2 regions of the Sphingomonas sp. JUb134 genome follow, and region 2 is predicted to be linked to the other one. Evidence: predicted binding sites of a transcription regulator. Region 2 holds the regulator's gene; the other holds the start of a gene.
What was found. The regulator LexA, encoded in region 2, represses DNA repair genes until DNA is damaged. The targets are predictions, from matches to a motif close to GTTCCNCNCTTGTTCT.
Positions count from the first base shown of each region.

Region 1: the regulator LexA is predicted to act here: its motif matches at 2,054-2,069, upstream of EDF69_RS11670 (ATP-dependent helicase).

Region 1 covers NZ_SLYP02000001.1:2,522,536-2,530,033, forward strand. Annotated here, with positions in the region: gene rsmD (16S rRNA (guanine(966)-N(2))-methyltransferase RsmD) at 1-520, shown strand, start outside; gene EDF69_RS11665 (MFS transporter) at 474-1,763, opposite strand; gene EDF69_RS11670 (ATP-dependent helicase) at 2,073-4,358, shown strand; gene EDF69_RS11675 (glucan biosynthesis protein) at 4,502-6,004, shown strand; gene mdoH (glucans biosynthesis glucosyltransferase MdoH) at 6,001-7,498, shown strand, end outside.
Region 2 covers NZ_SLYP02000001.1:1,743,656-1,751,153, reverse strand. Annotated here, with positions in the region: gene trpC (indole-3-glycerol phosphate synthase TrpC) at 1-599, shown strand, start outside; gene moaC (cyclic pyranopterin monophosphate synthase MoaC) at 596-1,063, shown strand; gene EDF69_RS08355 (molybdopterin-binding protein) at 1,060-2,238, shown strand; gene lexA (transcriptional repressor LexA) at 2,293-2,967, shown strand; gene EDF69_RS08345 (ComEC/Rec2 family competence protein) at 3,364-5,550, opposite strand; gene gltX (glutamate--tRNA ligase) at 5,591-7,036, shown strand; gene EDF69_RS08335 (citrate synthase) at 7,055-7,498, shown strand, end outside.

The sequences.
Region 1 (7,498 bases), 780 kb from region 2:
ACCCAAGGGTGAGGCGACGCGCCCGACCGCGGATCGCACGCGCGAGGCGCTGTTTTCCATGCTGGCGAGCCGGGTCGGCAGCTTCGAGGGGCTGGCGGTCGCGGACCTGTTCGCGGGCTCGGGCGCGCTCGGGCTCGAGGCGTTGTCGCGCGGCGCGGCGTCGTGCCTGTTCGTGGAACAGGACCGCCACGCGCTCGACGCGCTGCGCGCCAATGTCGAGAAGCTCGGCGCCCGGGGCGCGCAGGTGCGGGCGCAGTCGGTGCTGGCGCTGGGGCCGACCGCGACGCCGCTCGACCTGGTGATGATGGACCCGCTCTATGCGAGCGGGGCCGGCTGGGTGGCGGCCGACAAGCTCGCGCGGCTCGGCTGGATCGGACCGGCGACCTGGGTGAGCGTCGAAACCGGGCGCACCGAGGATGCCGATGCCGCCGGCTTTGTGATCGATGCCGAGCGCGTCTACGGCAAGGCCAAGCTCACTTTGCTGCGCCGCGCGGAACCAGCCACAGACCCCCAAGACTGAACAGTCCGGCGACGGCGAGGTAAAGCCCCACCGGGGTGAGCCCGCCCGCCTGGGCGAAGGCCTCGGCCGCCATGGGCGTGACCGCGCCGCCGATCACGCCGCCGACGTTGAACGCCATCGACGCGCCGGTGTAGCGCACGCGCGGCGGGAACAGGCCCGGCAGCCAGGCGCCGAGCGGCCCATAGACGAAGCCCATCGCGAACAGCGCGATCGCCAGCCACGCCGTCACCGCCGCGACGGTGCCGCCGCCCATCAGCGGCTGCATTAGCAGGCCGGCGATCACCACGCCGCCGCAGCCGAAGGCGAGCACGCGACCGGTGGTGCTGCGATCCGCCCACCAGCCGGCGAGCGCAATGCCGGCGGCCATGAACAGGATCGCGAACAGCTGCATCGAGAGGAAGGTCTCGCGCGGGAAGCCAAGGCGGGTGGTGCCGTGGCCGAGCGCGAACGCGGTGGCGATATAGTAGAGCGCGAAGCAGGCGACCGCCCCGAAGGTGCCGGCGAACGTCCCGCGCAGGTGACTGCGGAAGAGTTCGGCGAGCGGCACGGAGGCGGGTGCCTCGTGTTCCAGGGCGGCGCGGAACTCGGCGGTCTCGGTGAGCTTCAGGCGCACCCACAGGCCGAGACCGACCAGCAGCGCGCTGGCGAGGAACGGCAGCCGCCAGCCCCAGCTGCGGAAGGCCGCCTCGTCGAGGCCGAGCCCGAGCAGCAGGAACAGGCCGTTGGCGGCGAGGAACCCGACCGGTGCGCCCAGCTGCGGCACTGATCCGAAGCGGCCGGCCCAGCCCTTGGGCGCATTCTCCACCGCCAGCAGCGCCGCCCCGCCCCACTCGCCGCCGAGGCCGAGCCCCTGGGCGAAGCGCAGCAGGCACAGCAGGAACGGCGCGAGCAGGCCGACCTGGCCATAGGTGGGCAGAAACGCGATCGCGAGGGTCGAGCCGCCCATCAGCATCAGCGACGCGACCAGCGTCGACTTGCGGCCCATCCGGTCGCCGAAATGGCCGAACAACGCTGCTCCGAGCGGGCGGGCGAGGAACGCGAGGCCGAGGCTGGCGTAGCTCAGCATCAGTCGCGCCGACTCCGACTCGGCCGGGAAGAACAGCGTGGGGAACACCAGCGCCGCGGCAGTTGCGTAGATGTAGAAATCGTAGAATTCGACGGAGGTCCCCACCAGGCTTGCAAGCAGGATGCGGCGGCTGGACGGGCCGCCCCCGGCAGGCAAAACGGCGGCCGGGATCGGCATCGCGGCGGACGAATGGCTGGTCATGAGCGCTGGTTGGCGGGCGCGTTGCGCAAGGTCAACCTAGCCGCGCATCTTTGTTGCAGATGATAACGCCGCAGCGTAGCATCGTTACGCACCCTATCTCGTGCTCCTGCGAAGGCAGGAGCCCACGGTTCCGAGCGTGACAGGTCGTTGTTCTGCTTGGCCCTGGATCCCTGCTTTCGCAGGGATACGGCAGCTGCCGGGGCGGCTATTGCCTCAACCTCCAGCGCGAGGAATGCCATGGTTCAAGCCTTGCCCCGGCAGGCTTCGTTCCCTAGCTGTTCGCGCATGACCGTGCCGCAGACGCCCCCCTCGCCCCAGGACCCGCCGTATCTGCGGGGCCTCAACGACCCGCAGCGCGAGGCGGTGCTGACGAGCGAAGGTCCGGTGCTGGTGCTGGCCGGCGCGGGCACGGGCAAGACCGCGGCGCTGACGGCGCGGCTGGCGCACCTCCTCTATACGCGCAAGGCATGGCCGTCGGAGATCCTGTCGGTCACCTTCACCAACAAGGCCGCGCGCGAGATGCGCGAGCGCGTCGGGCGGCTGGTCGGCGATGCGGTGGAGGGCATGCCGTGGCTCGGGACCTTCCACGCGATCGGCGCGAAGATGCTGCGCCGCCATGCCGAGCTGGTGGGGCTGCAGTCGAACTTCACCATTCTCGACACCGACGACCAGCTGCGGCTGATGAAGCAGCTGATCGTGGCGGCGAACCTCGACGAGAAGCGGTTTCCCGCGCGCCAGCTCGCCGGCGTGATCGACAGCTGGAAGAACAAGGGGATGACCCCCGCCGACGTCGACGCGGGCGAGAGCGAGCGTTTCGCCAACGGTCGCGGCGGCGAGCTGTACCAGCAGTATCAGGACCGCCTGAAAGCGGTGAACGCCTGCGACTTCGGCGACCTGCTGCTGCACGTGCTGACCATCCTGCGCACCCATCGCGACGTGTTGGAGCAGTATCAGCAGCGCTTCCGCTACATCATGGTGGACGAGTACCAGGACACCAACTCGGTTCAGTATCTGTGGCTGCGGCTGCTGGCGCAGGAGCGCAAGAATATCTGCTGCGTCGGCGACGACGACCAGTCGATCTATTCCTGGCGCGGCGCGCAGGTGGAGAACATCCTGCGCTTCGAACGCGACTTCCCGGGTGCTAAGGTGATCCGGCTGGAGCAGAATTACCGCTCCACCCCGCACATCCTGGGCGCGGCCGGCGGCGTCATCGCCAACAACAGCGGCCGGCTGGGCAAGCAGCTGTGGACCGAGCTCGACGCGGGCGAGAAGGTGCGCGTGATCGGCGTCTGGGATGGCCCCGAGGAAGCGCGCCGCGTCGGCGAGGAGATGGAGGCGTGCCGCCGCGCGGGCAAATCCTATGACGAGATGGCGATCCTGGTTCGCGCCCAGCACCAGACCCGCGAGTTCGAAGACCGCTTCATCGCGATCGGCCTTCCCTATCGTATCGTCGGGGGCCAGCGCTTCTACGAGCGGATGGAGATCCGCGACGCCATCGCCTACCTGCGCGTCGTCAACCAGCCGGCCGACGACCTGGCGTTCGAGCGCATCGTCAACGTTCCCAAGCGCGGGCTGGGCGACAAGGCGGTAGCGACGGTGCACCGCTATGCGCGCGCGACCGGCAGCCCGCTGATGACGGCGGCGGCGCGCATCCTCGATACCGACGAGTTGACCGGCGCGGCGCGCAAGTCGCTCGGCCGCTTGGTCGGCGACATCGCCCGCTGGCGCGACATGGCGCGCGACCTGCCCCACCCCGAGCTCGCCCGCCAGCTGCTCGACGAGAGCGGCTATACGGCGATGTGGCAGGCGGAGAAGTCGGCCGAGGCGGCCGGGCGGCTGGAGAACCTCAACGAACTCGTCCGCGCGATGGAGGAGTATGACAGCCTGGGCGCGTTCCTGGAGCATGTCAGCCTGGTGATGGACAATGAAGGCGCAACCCAGGAGCCGCAGGTCACCATCATGACGATCCACGCCGCCAAGGGGCTGGAGTTCGACACGGTGTTCCTGGCCGGTTGGGAGGAAGGACTGTTTCCCTCGCAGCGTTCGCTCGACGAGGGCGGGCTCGCCAGCCTGGAGGAGGAACGCCGCCTCGCTTATGTCGCGATCACCCGCGCGCGACGGTTGGCGGTGATCCTGCATGCCGCCAACCGCCGCATCTATGGCCAGTGGACCTCCTCGCTCCCCAGCCGCTTCGTCGGCGAATTGCCGGCCGAGCATATCGACGCCGAGACCACCATGGCGGGCGGCGAGAGCCTGTGGCGGGCCAACTGGTCCGAGCGGGCCGATCCGTTCGCGGACGTCAGCCGCGGCACCGGTCGCGGGCCGGGCTGGCAGCGGGCGGCGAGCAGCGGATCGACCTTCACCCGCGACGCTCCCCGTGTGATCGAAAGCCGCGCGAGTGCGGTGAGCCTGGGCAACAAGGGCCGCAGCGACGTGAGCGTCGGCCTGCGCGTGTTCCACCAGAAGTTCGGATACGGCACGATCGCCGCGATCGAGGGCAACAAGCTGGAGATCGATTTCGAGACCGGCGGGCGCAAGCGCGTGCTCGACAGCTTCGTGACGATCGGCTGAGTGGGCGTGGCGGACGCGGCCTTGCTGTCGCTCCGCTTCTCTGCACGGCCGGCCGCGTTCGGGATTTGAACCCAAAGGCGTGCCCTTGCGTTCAGGCATCTGTTGCGCTGCAACAAATTGCCCGATCACGGCTTGGAGCCCGCATGCGATACCCGACCCGACGTGAGATCGTCGCCACTGCCGGCCTGGCAGCCCTTTTCGGCGGCCCGTTTGCCGCCATGGCGCGCAAGACGCAGAGCCCGGCCCAGCCCTTTTCCTGGGAGGCACTGCAGGAGCGCGCCGCGACCCTCGCGCGCCAGCCCTATCGCGCGCCCGAGCGCGTCGCGGCGGCCGCGGCGATCGACTATGACGCGGTCGGTTCGATCCGCTACCGGCCGGAAGAGACGCTGGCGGGCGGCATCCGCCTGTTCCCGCTCGGCCGCTATGCGCCGACCCCGGTCAAGATCAACATCGTCGAGAACGGCCAGGCGCACGCCGTCCCCTTCTCGCGTGACCTGTTCCAGGCGGTGTCCGGCCATGCGCCGCCGCTCGGCATCGCCGGCTTCCGCGCGATGGTGCCGGGCAAGGAGAGCGACTGGATGGCGTTCCAGGGGGCTTCCTATTTCCGCACGGCCGGGTCGCAGGACCAATATGGCTTGTCGGCACGCGGGATCGCGATCAACACCGGCATTTCCGGGCGCGAGGAGTTCCCCGACTTCACCGAGTTCTGGATCGAGCGCACCGGTGCGGACGCCTATACCGTCTATGCGCTGATGGACGGCGCCAGCGTGACCGGCGCCTATCGCATCGCCAGCCACCACCAGAACGGCGTGCAGCAGGACGTGTCGGCGGTGCTGCACCTGCGCCGCGACGTCGAACGGCTGGGCATCGCGCCCGCCACCAGCATGTTCTGGTATGGCGAGGGCAACCGCGGCGCGGCCGTCGACTGGCGCCCGGAGATCCACGACTCCGATGGCCTCGCCCTGCTGACCGGACGCGGCGAGCGTATCTGGCGCCCGCTGGTCAACCCGCCGCACGAGACGCTGGACAGCTTCGCCGACGAGAACCCGCGCGGCTTCGGCCTGCTCCAGCGCGACCGCGACTTCGACCATTATCAGGACGATGGCGCCTTCTACGACCGCCGGCCCAACCTGTGGGTCGAGCCGCGCGGGCAATGGGGCCGCGGCAACGTGGTGCTGTTCGCCTTCCCGACCGCGGCCGAGACGGTCGACAACATCGTCTCCTTCTGGGTGCCGGCAGAGGCGCCCAAGGCGGGCCAGCGATTGCAGTTCGACTATGGCCTGCGCTGGGGATCGGACGATCCGACGCTGTCGCAGGCGACCGCGCACGTGGTCGACAGCTGGACCGGCGTTGCCGGGCGTCCGGGCGACGCGCCGACCAAGGGCGCGCGCAAGCTCGTCGTGGACTTCGAGGGCACCGGCCTTGCCGGTCTCGACCGGTCGAGCGGGGTCTCGCCCGCGATCGACGTCGCGCGCGGCAAGCTGATCGCCAGCGCCGCCTATCCCGTGGTCGGGCAGAAGAACCGCTGGCGGATCACCGCCGACATCGCGCCCGAGGGCAATGGTCCGGCCGACGTGCGGCTGTTCCTGAAGCGGGGCGACCGTGCGCTCAGCGAGACGCTGTTGTTTCCGGTGTTCAACGGGTGAAGCAGCCGGCTCGCCTCCCGGCAGAGGCCCCCATCGACATGCCGGTCCAGCAGTTCGACGGGCCGCCGCCCCCGCGCAGGATTCCCGAACCCTGGTCGGGTCCCAGCGAGGACGGCGGCGACCTGCTCGCACGGCGCGTGCTGCTGGTACTGCTCACCGCGATGCTGGCGACCGCCGCCTCGACCGCGCTCAAGGAGTCGCTGGTCGCAGATGGCTGGAGCGTCACCGACGCGCTGCTACTGGTCATCTTCTTCCCGCTGTTCGCGCTGATCTCCTTCGGGTTCATCAATGCGTCGATCGGGTTCCTGCTGCTCATCACCGGCCTGCGTCCCGGCTTCATGCCGACCCCGCGCTGGTCGGCGCCGCTGAAGGGCCGCACCGCCATCCTGATGCCGGTCCACAACGAGGACGTGGCGGCGGTCTATGGGCGCATCGCCCAGATGGCCGAGGCGATCGCCCAGGGCGGCATGGCCAAGCACTTCGACTTCTTCATCCTGAGCGATTCCGCCCCCGAAGCGGAGGCGGAGGAAGTCGCGGCATGGCGGGCGCTGGCGCAGCAGCTCGACTGCGCGCTCTACTATCGCCGGCGGACACAGAACGTCGGGCGCAAGCCGGGCAACGTCGCCGAGTGGATCCGGCGGTTCGGCGGCGCCTACGACTATATGCTGATGCTCGATGCCGACAGCCTGATGGGTGGCGACACGATCATCGGCATGGCGCAGGTGCTCGACCGGCGGCCAGCGGTGGCACTGCTCCAGACGGTGCCGATGGTGATCGGCGCGACCACGCTGTTCCAGCGCTGGATGCAGTTCGCGAGCCATCTCTACGGCCCGATCTCGACCGCCGGGCTGGTGTGGTGGTCCGGGTCGGAGGCGACCTTCTGGGGCCACAATGCGCTGATCCGCATCGAGGCGTTCGCCGCCTGCTGCGGCCTGCCCGAGCTTCCCGGCGGACCGCCGTTCGGCGGCACCATCATGAGCCACGACATGGTGGAGGCGGCACTGCTGCGGCGGCGCGGGTGGCGGGTGCACATGGTGCTGACGGATGCGACCTTCGAGGAATATCCGCCGACGCTGATCGATGCCGCCGTCCGCGACCGGCGCTGGGCGCAGGGCAACATCCAGCACCTGCGGCTGCTCGGCGCCTCCGGCTTCCACTGGATCAACCGGTTGCAGCTGTTGCTGGGCGCTTCGGCCTATCTCGCCTCCCCGCTCTGGCTGCTCTTGATCCTGACCAGCATCGTCCAGGCGCTGGTGGGCGAGCCGAGCCTGATGAACCGGGGCACCTCGGCTGTGGTGCTGGCGGTGACGCTGCTGCTGCTGTTCGGACCCAAGCTGCTGAGCGTGATCTGGGCGACGGCCGACCGCGAGCGCCGCGAGGCGCTGGGTGGATGGCGGACGATCGGCCGGTCGGTGCTGCTGGACGTGCCGCTCTCGATGCTGGTCGCCCCGGCGATCGCACTGACGCAGACGATCGACCTGGTCGGCATCGCCG
Region 2 (7,498 bases):
GCCCGTCGAAGGGCCTGATCCGTCCCGACTTCGACCCGCCGGCCCACGCGCGCGCCTATCGGGCGGGCGGTGCGGCCTGCCTGTCGGTGCTGACGGACGAGGAGTATTTCCAGGGCTCCGACGACTTTCTGGTCGCGGCGCGCGCTGCCTGCGACCTGCCGGTGCTGCGCAAGGACTTCGTCATCGATCCCTGGCAGGCGGCGGAGACGCGCGCACTGGGAGCGGACGCGATCCTGCTGATCGTGGCGGCGCTGGAAGACCGGCAGATGGCGGAGATCGAGGCGGCGGCGCTGGAGCGCGGGCTCGACGTGCTGGTGGAGGTCCACGACTATCCGGAGCTTGAGCGCGCGCTCAAGCTCAAGACGCGCCTGATCGGGGTGAACAACCGCGACCTGCGCGACTTCACCGTGAACTTCGATCGCACCTATGAGCTGGTCGCGCACGCGCCGGAGGGCTGCACCTTCGTGGCCGAAAGCGGGCTGACGGGCCGCGCCGACCTGGACGCGATGGCGGAGCACGGCATCCACTGCTTCCTGATCGGCGAGGCGCTGATGCGGCAGGACGATGTCGAGGCGGCGACCCGCGCGCTGACCCGATGACCGGCCTCACCCACCTCGACGCGGAGGGCCATGCCCGCATGGTGGACGTGGGAGACAAGGCGGTGACGGCGCGGCAGGCGACCGCCACCGGCCGCATCGCCATGTCGGACGAGGCGCTGGCGGCGATCCGCGACGGGCTGGTGAAGAAGGGCGACGTGCTTGCGGTGGCGCGGGTCGCCGGGATCATGGCGGCCAAGCGCACCAGCGACGTGGTGCCGCTGTGCCATCCCCTGCCGCTCACTCGCGTGGTGCTGGACCTGACGATCGAGGCGAACGGCATCGTCGCGACCGCGACCTGCGCGACGGACGGCAAGACCGGCGTGGAGATGGAGGCGCTGACCGCCGTATCGGTCGCGCTGCTCACCGTCTATGACATGGCCAAGGCGCTCGACCGCGGCATGGTGATCGGGGGCGTGCGCCTGCTCGCCAAGTCGGGCGGCAAGTCCGGAGACTGGCAGGCGTGAGCCTGCTGCCGCTCGACGAGGCGCAGGCGCGGGTATTGGGGCTGGCCCAGCCGGTCGCCGTCGAGACGGTGCCGATCCGCGACGCCATCGGCCGCTGGGCAGCCGACGACCTGCCGGCGCTGCGCACTCAGCCCGAGCGCGCGCTGTCGTCGATGGACGGCTACGCGATCCGCTTCGACGACCTGCCGGGACCGTGGGAGGTCATCGGCGAGTCCGCTGCGGGGCGTCCGTTCGGCGGCCGCGTCGACCGGGGCCAGGCAACGCGCATCTTCACGGGGGCCGCGTTGCCCGAGGGCGCCGACACGGTGCTCGTGCAGGAAGAGGCAGCGCGCGACGGCGCCCGTCTGATGCTCGCGGGCGAAGGGCCGCCGCGGCGCGGCAGCAGCGTGCGTGCGGCCGGGCTGGATTTCACCGCGGGCGAGCGGCTGCTGTCGGCAGGTGCGGCGATCACGCCGGCTGCGGCAGCGCTGCTGGCGGTCGGCGGACACGGCATGGTTCCCGTCCGGCGCCGGGTGCGGGTGGCGATCGCGGCCACGGGGGACGAACTCGTGCCGCCGGGTTCACCCCCCGACGCCGGGCTTCCGGAGTCCAACGGCGTGCTGCTGGCGGGCCTGCTCGGGGGGCTGCCCGTCGAACGAATCGACCTGGGAATCCTGCCGGACGACCTCTCCGCACTCACGGCCGCCTTCGCCGGGGTGGATGCCGATGTGCTGGTGACGACGGGGGGCGCCTCGGTCGGCGACCATGATCTGGTGCGGCCGGCACTGGAGGCGGCAGGCGCGCGGATCGACTTCTGGCGCATCGCGATGCGGCCGGGCAAGCCGATGATGGCGGGCAGGCTCGGCGACGCCGTCGTGCTGGGGTTGCCGGGCAATCCGGTGTCCGCGTTCGTGACGGCAACGCTGTTCCTGCTGCCGCTGGTGCGCACGCTCGCAGGCGCGGCCGATCCGCTGTCGCGGCGGCGCATGGTGCCGCTCGGCGCGCCGCTGGCCGCGAACGACCGGAGGGCCGACCACCTGCGCGCGGAGCTGCGCGACGGGGTGGCTTTTCCCGCCCCCGCGCAGGACAGCTCCATGCTGCGCACGCTCGCCCGGGCCGACTGCCTGATCGTGCGTCCTCCCCATGCGGCCGCGGCAAACGCGGGCGACTCGGTGGAAATCCTGGATATCGGTTGACAGGGGGCGGCTCCGTTTCCTAAAGGTTCCATATCTGTTCCGACGGAGGACCGCATGCTCACGCGCAAGCAGCACGAGCTGATCTGCTTCATCGACGACCGGTTGAAGGAAACCGGCGTGTCCCCCTCGTTCGAGGAGATGAAGGAAGCGCTCGACCTCAAGTCGAAGTCGGGCGTGCATCGCCTGATCAGCGCGCTGGAGGAACGCCAGTTCATCCGCCGTCTGCCGAACCGCGCCCGCGCGCTGGAAGTGCTGCGGATGCCGGACCGGCCCGAGGCGGCCAAGAAAGCGCCGGCCAAGACGGCGCCCGCCCGAAGCGCGCCGGTCGCGCCGCCCGCTCCCGCCAACGACGTCATCGAGATCCCGCTGCACGGCCGCATCGCCGCCGGCGTCCCGATCGAGGCAATGGAAGGCCAGCAGATGCTGCCGGTGCCGGCCGCGCTGCTGGGCTCGGGCGAGCATTACGCCCTGGAGGTCGCGGGCGACTCGATGGTCGAGGCCGGCATTCTCGACGGCGACTATGCCTTGGTTCGCCGCACCGACGCGGCGCGCGACGGCGAGATCGTGGTCGCGCTGATCGACGAGAACGAGGCGACGCTGAAGTATTTCCGCCGCGAAGGCGCGATGATCCGCCTCGACCCGGCCAACCGCAGCTATGATCCGCAGCGTTATCGCCCGGATCAGGTGCGGGTGCAGGGGAAGCTTGCAGGGCTGCTGCGCCGCTACTGAGGCGGAAGCTGGGCCCCTCCTATAGCCGGGTGGCGGCCACTGACCCGCGAGACCCGGCTCATGTCCGTCTTCATTGCGCGTGTGGGCGAAGGGATGCGGGCTCTGCAAAGAGCCACAGCCTGCGGCTCGTGGGAGTTCGCTCCGCGAGGGAGGTGGCCCGGCGCACATCATCCTGCCCCGCGGAGGCAGGACCCTCGCCATCGGAGCAGAGGTACGGATACGCCGAGTCCCTGCGTAGGCGGCGGTCCGGGTCCAAGCAGGACAACGACGTGCAGCACCCCAACCTGGGCTTCTGCCTCCGCAGGAGCATGCGTGGCGGGTGCCGTGGGAGAGGCTAGCAACCCCGGCCTTTGTCAGAATGACGAGGCGGAGGTGGATAGCTGGCGCGGTGCGGCGTCAGGGAGACGGGTGGTCCCGGCCGCTCCTTCTGCGCCGCGGCCAGCGATCCGCCACGGGCGCCGTCGTCGGCGGGGTGATCCACGGGTGCTGATCCCCGGGCGCTCGAACGCGGCGCGCCTCGGGCGGATCGAAGCGGATGGCGACGCCGCCCGTTTGGGCGAGCACCGGTCTGTCGAGCCGCAGCCAACGCGGGGTGCAACCACGCGGGAGGCGGCGTTCGCTGACGACGATGTCGGCGTCGCGGCATGCGGCGATCAGGTCGCGCACCGGAAGCAGGTAGCCGCTGCGGGTGGCGACGACGCGCCAGACGCGATCGCGGGCAGCAACATCGACGACGCAGACGTCGGCGGTGCAGCGGGCGTTAGGCTGCTCGGCGAGCGGGGGCAGCTCGCCCTCGACACCGCCCCCTTCCCCTAGGGTGTCCCGCACATAGTCGCCTGCCCGGTCGCGGAGGATCGCCATGCCCCCCTCGGGCCTGCGGATGGCGAGGTGCCGTCCGTCGCTGGTGACGAGCAGGTCCGGCGCGGGCGTCGCGAGCGCCCACAGTGCCCCGGCCGCGAACGGCGCCAGCCCCAGCAGCCGCGTGCGGGTACGCCACAGCGCCAGCCATAACCCGCCTGCCACCATCAGCCCGAACGCCCCGCCCGGCATAGACGGCAGTGCCGCGACGGAGCCCGGGGCGGCTGCGACCGTCTGCGCGATCCACAGCAGCAGCGACAGGGCGCGCTCTACCACCCACCAGGCCGGCGCCCCGAGGCCGAGGAGATCGAGCAGCAATGCCAGCGCCTCCGCCGGCATGACGACAAAGGTGGTGAGCGGAATCGCGACGATGTTGGCGAGCGCCCCGTAAAGCCCGGCCTTGTGGAAGTGGAACAGTCCGATCGGCATCAGCACCGCCTCCACGGCAATGCCGGTCAGCAGCAGCGAGCCGAGCCCGCGCAGAAGCCGGCGCGGCAGACCTTCGTCGCGCGCCTGGAACCAGCCGCGAACCCGCGGGTGTTCGTGGAGCGCGACGATCGCGGTGACGGCGGCGAAGCTCAGCTGGAAGCTGGGACCGGCGAGCGACTCTGGAAGCAGCAACAGCACCAGAAAGGCCCCGGTCGCGACCAGCCGCAAGGTGATCGCCTCGCGCCCCATCGCGAGCGCCGCCAGCACCAGCAGCGCGGCGACGCAGGAGCGGATGGTCGGCACTTCGGCCCCCGACAGCCAGGTATAGCCGATCGCCGCCAGCGCCGCGCCCGAGGCCGCCACCAGCGGCAGGCGCACCCGCAAGGCGAGCGCCGGCACCAGCGCGAGCACGCGGAGCAACAGCAACATGGTCGCGCCGACCACGGCCGTCACGTGCAGGCCGCTGATCGACAGCAGGTGGGCGAGGCCCGCGCGGCGCATCGCCTCGTCCGCGTCCTCGCCGATGGCGCCCCGGTCTCCGGTCACCAGCGCGGCCGCGACTCCGCCCTCGCTGCCGGGCACCTGCTGCTGGATGTGGGCGGTCAGGCGGTTGCGCAGCCCGGCGCCGGGGGTGACCGCCGGCGTCACCACCTCCATCGGCGCGAAGCCGCGGCCCGTCGCGCCGACGCGGTCGAACCACGCCACGCGGGTGAAGTCATAGGCGCCGGGTACGGCAGGCGGCGGCGGGGGCACGAGTCGGGCACGCAGCCGCAACACGGCGCCGGAGCCTGCGCCGGCCGGCAGCGCATCCTGCGGCACGTTGACCCGCACGATCGGCGGCAGCGTGGGCATGTCGACCGGCGCGAGCCGCAGCCGCACCAGCTCGCGCGCAGGCAGGGGCTCCACCCGCTCTACCCGCGCGGTGAAGGCGAAGACGCCGGGCCGCGCCAGCACCGGCGCCGCAACGCGCTCGGCACGCCACCACACCAGCGCGCAGCCGAGCGCGGCGAGCAGCCCGGCACCCGCGACGATCCGCCCGAGCCGCCCGGCCGGCGGAAAGACGATGCCCGCGGCCCCGACTCCAAGCGCGCCGAGCAGGAACGCCATCCACGAGGAAACGTTGGGCAGCACGAACCAGGCGGCGATGCCCGTGCCGAGTGCCACGGGGATCCACAGCGGCAACTGGTCCCGCTCGGCTTCAAGCCACCGCTCGACCACATGCAAAAAATACACCCGCCGGTTGATTTGAAGCCTCGGAGGGGCCGTGCTAGGGGCGGGCGCGGCTGATGTGGCCATGATTGTTCGAGCTTGGGAGCAGGCGCAGTTGCGCGCAAGTATGGATACCGGAACCTCGCCTGAAGGCGCAGTCGTCACGCGCTTCGCCCCCTCCCCCACGGGGTTCCTGCATATCGGCGGCGCGCGCACCGCGTTGTTCAACTGGCTCTATGCCCGCCACCATGGCGGCAGGTTCCTGCTCCGGATCGAGGATACCGACCGCGCCCGCTCGACCGAGCCGGCGATCGAGGCGATCCTGGACGGCATGCGCTGGCTGGGCCTCGACTGGGACGGCGACGCCGTGTTCCAGTTCTCGCGCGCCGACCGCCATGCCGAAGTCGCGCACCAGCTGCTCGCCGCCGGCCATGCCTACAAATGCTACGCCACCGCCGAGGAACTGACGGCGCTGCGCGAGCAGCAGCGGGCCGAGGGCAAGCCGATCCGCTACGACGGCCGCTGGCGCGACTGCGATCCCGCCACCGCACCGGAAGGCGCGCCCTATGTGGTGCGGCTGAAGGCGCCGAAGGACGGCGCGGTCACGATCCCGGACCGGGTGCAGGGCGACGTCACCGTCGCCAATGCCGAGCTCGACGACTTCGTGCTGCTGCGCTCCGACGGCACCCCCACCTACATGCTGGCGGTGGTGGTCGACGACCATGACATGGGCGTGACCCATGTGATCCGCGGCGACGACCATCTCAACAACGCGTTCCGGCAGCTGGCGCTGATCCGCGCGATGGACGCCGTCGAGGGTGGCTGGCCGGACCCGGTCTATGCGCACGTCCCGCTGATCCACGGGGCGGACGGCGCCAAGCTTTCCAAGCGCCACGGCGCGCTGGGTGTCGACGCCTATCGCGATGAACTCGGCATCCTGCCCGAAGCGCTCAACAACTATCTGCTGCGCTTGGGCTGGGGCCATGGCGACGAGGAGATCATCAGCCGCGATCGCGCGGTGGAGGTGTTCGATCTCGCCGGCGTCGGCCGCTCGCCCGCGCGCTTCGATCTCAAGAAGCTCGCGCACGTCAACGGCCACTATATTCGCGAGGCGGACGACGCTCGACTCGCCGATCTCGTCGCGGCGCGCCTGCCGCAGGCTCCGGACGCAGCGGGGCTCGATCTGCTGCGCCGCGCCATGCCGGCGCTGAAGCCGCGCGCGGCCGATCTCAACGAACTCGCAGACAACACCGCCTTCCTGTTCGCCACTCGCCCGCTGCCGATCGAGGAGTCGGCGGCGCCCCTGTTGGCCGGCGATGCGCCCGCGCTGCTTTCGCAGCTGCACACGGCGCTTGACGCGGTCGAGCGGTGGGATACGGAGACGACAGAACATGCGGTACGCAGCGTGGCGGACGCAGCCGGAGTGAAGCTGGGTGCAGTCGCACAGCCGCTTCGCGCCGCACTGACCGGTCGCCGCACCTCGCCGGGCATCTTCGACGTTCTCGAACTGCTCGGCCGCGAGGAAAGCCTCGGCCGCATCGCCGACCAGATGGCCGTTCCGGCCAACCACTGAACGAAAGGACGACACCCGATGAGCGAGACCGCCAAGTTGCAGGTAGCGGGCAAGGACGGTGACTATCCGGTGCTCTCGGGCACGGTCGGACCGGACGTCATCGACATCCGCAAGCTCTATGCGCAGACCGGCGCCTTCACCTACGATCCCGGCTTCACCTCGACCGCGAGCTGCGAGTCGGGCCTGACCTATATCGACGGCGATCAGGGCGTGCTGCTGCACCGCGGCTACCCGATTGACCAGCTCGCCGAAAAGTCGAGCTTCATGGAAGTCAGCTACCTGCTGCTGAACGGCGAGCTGCCGAACCAGGGCGAGCTGGACAAGTTCACCAACACCATCACGCGCCACACCATGGTGCATGAGCAGCTGGCGAACTTCTATCGTGGCTTCCGTCGCGATGCCCACCCGATGGCGATCCTGTGCGGCGTCGTCGGCGCGCTTTCCGCCTTCTACCACGACTCG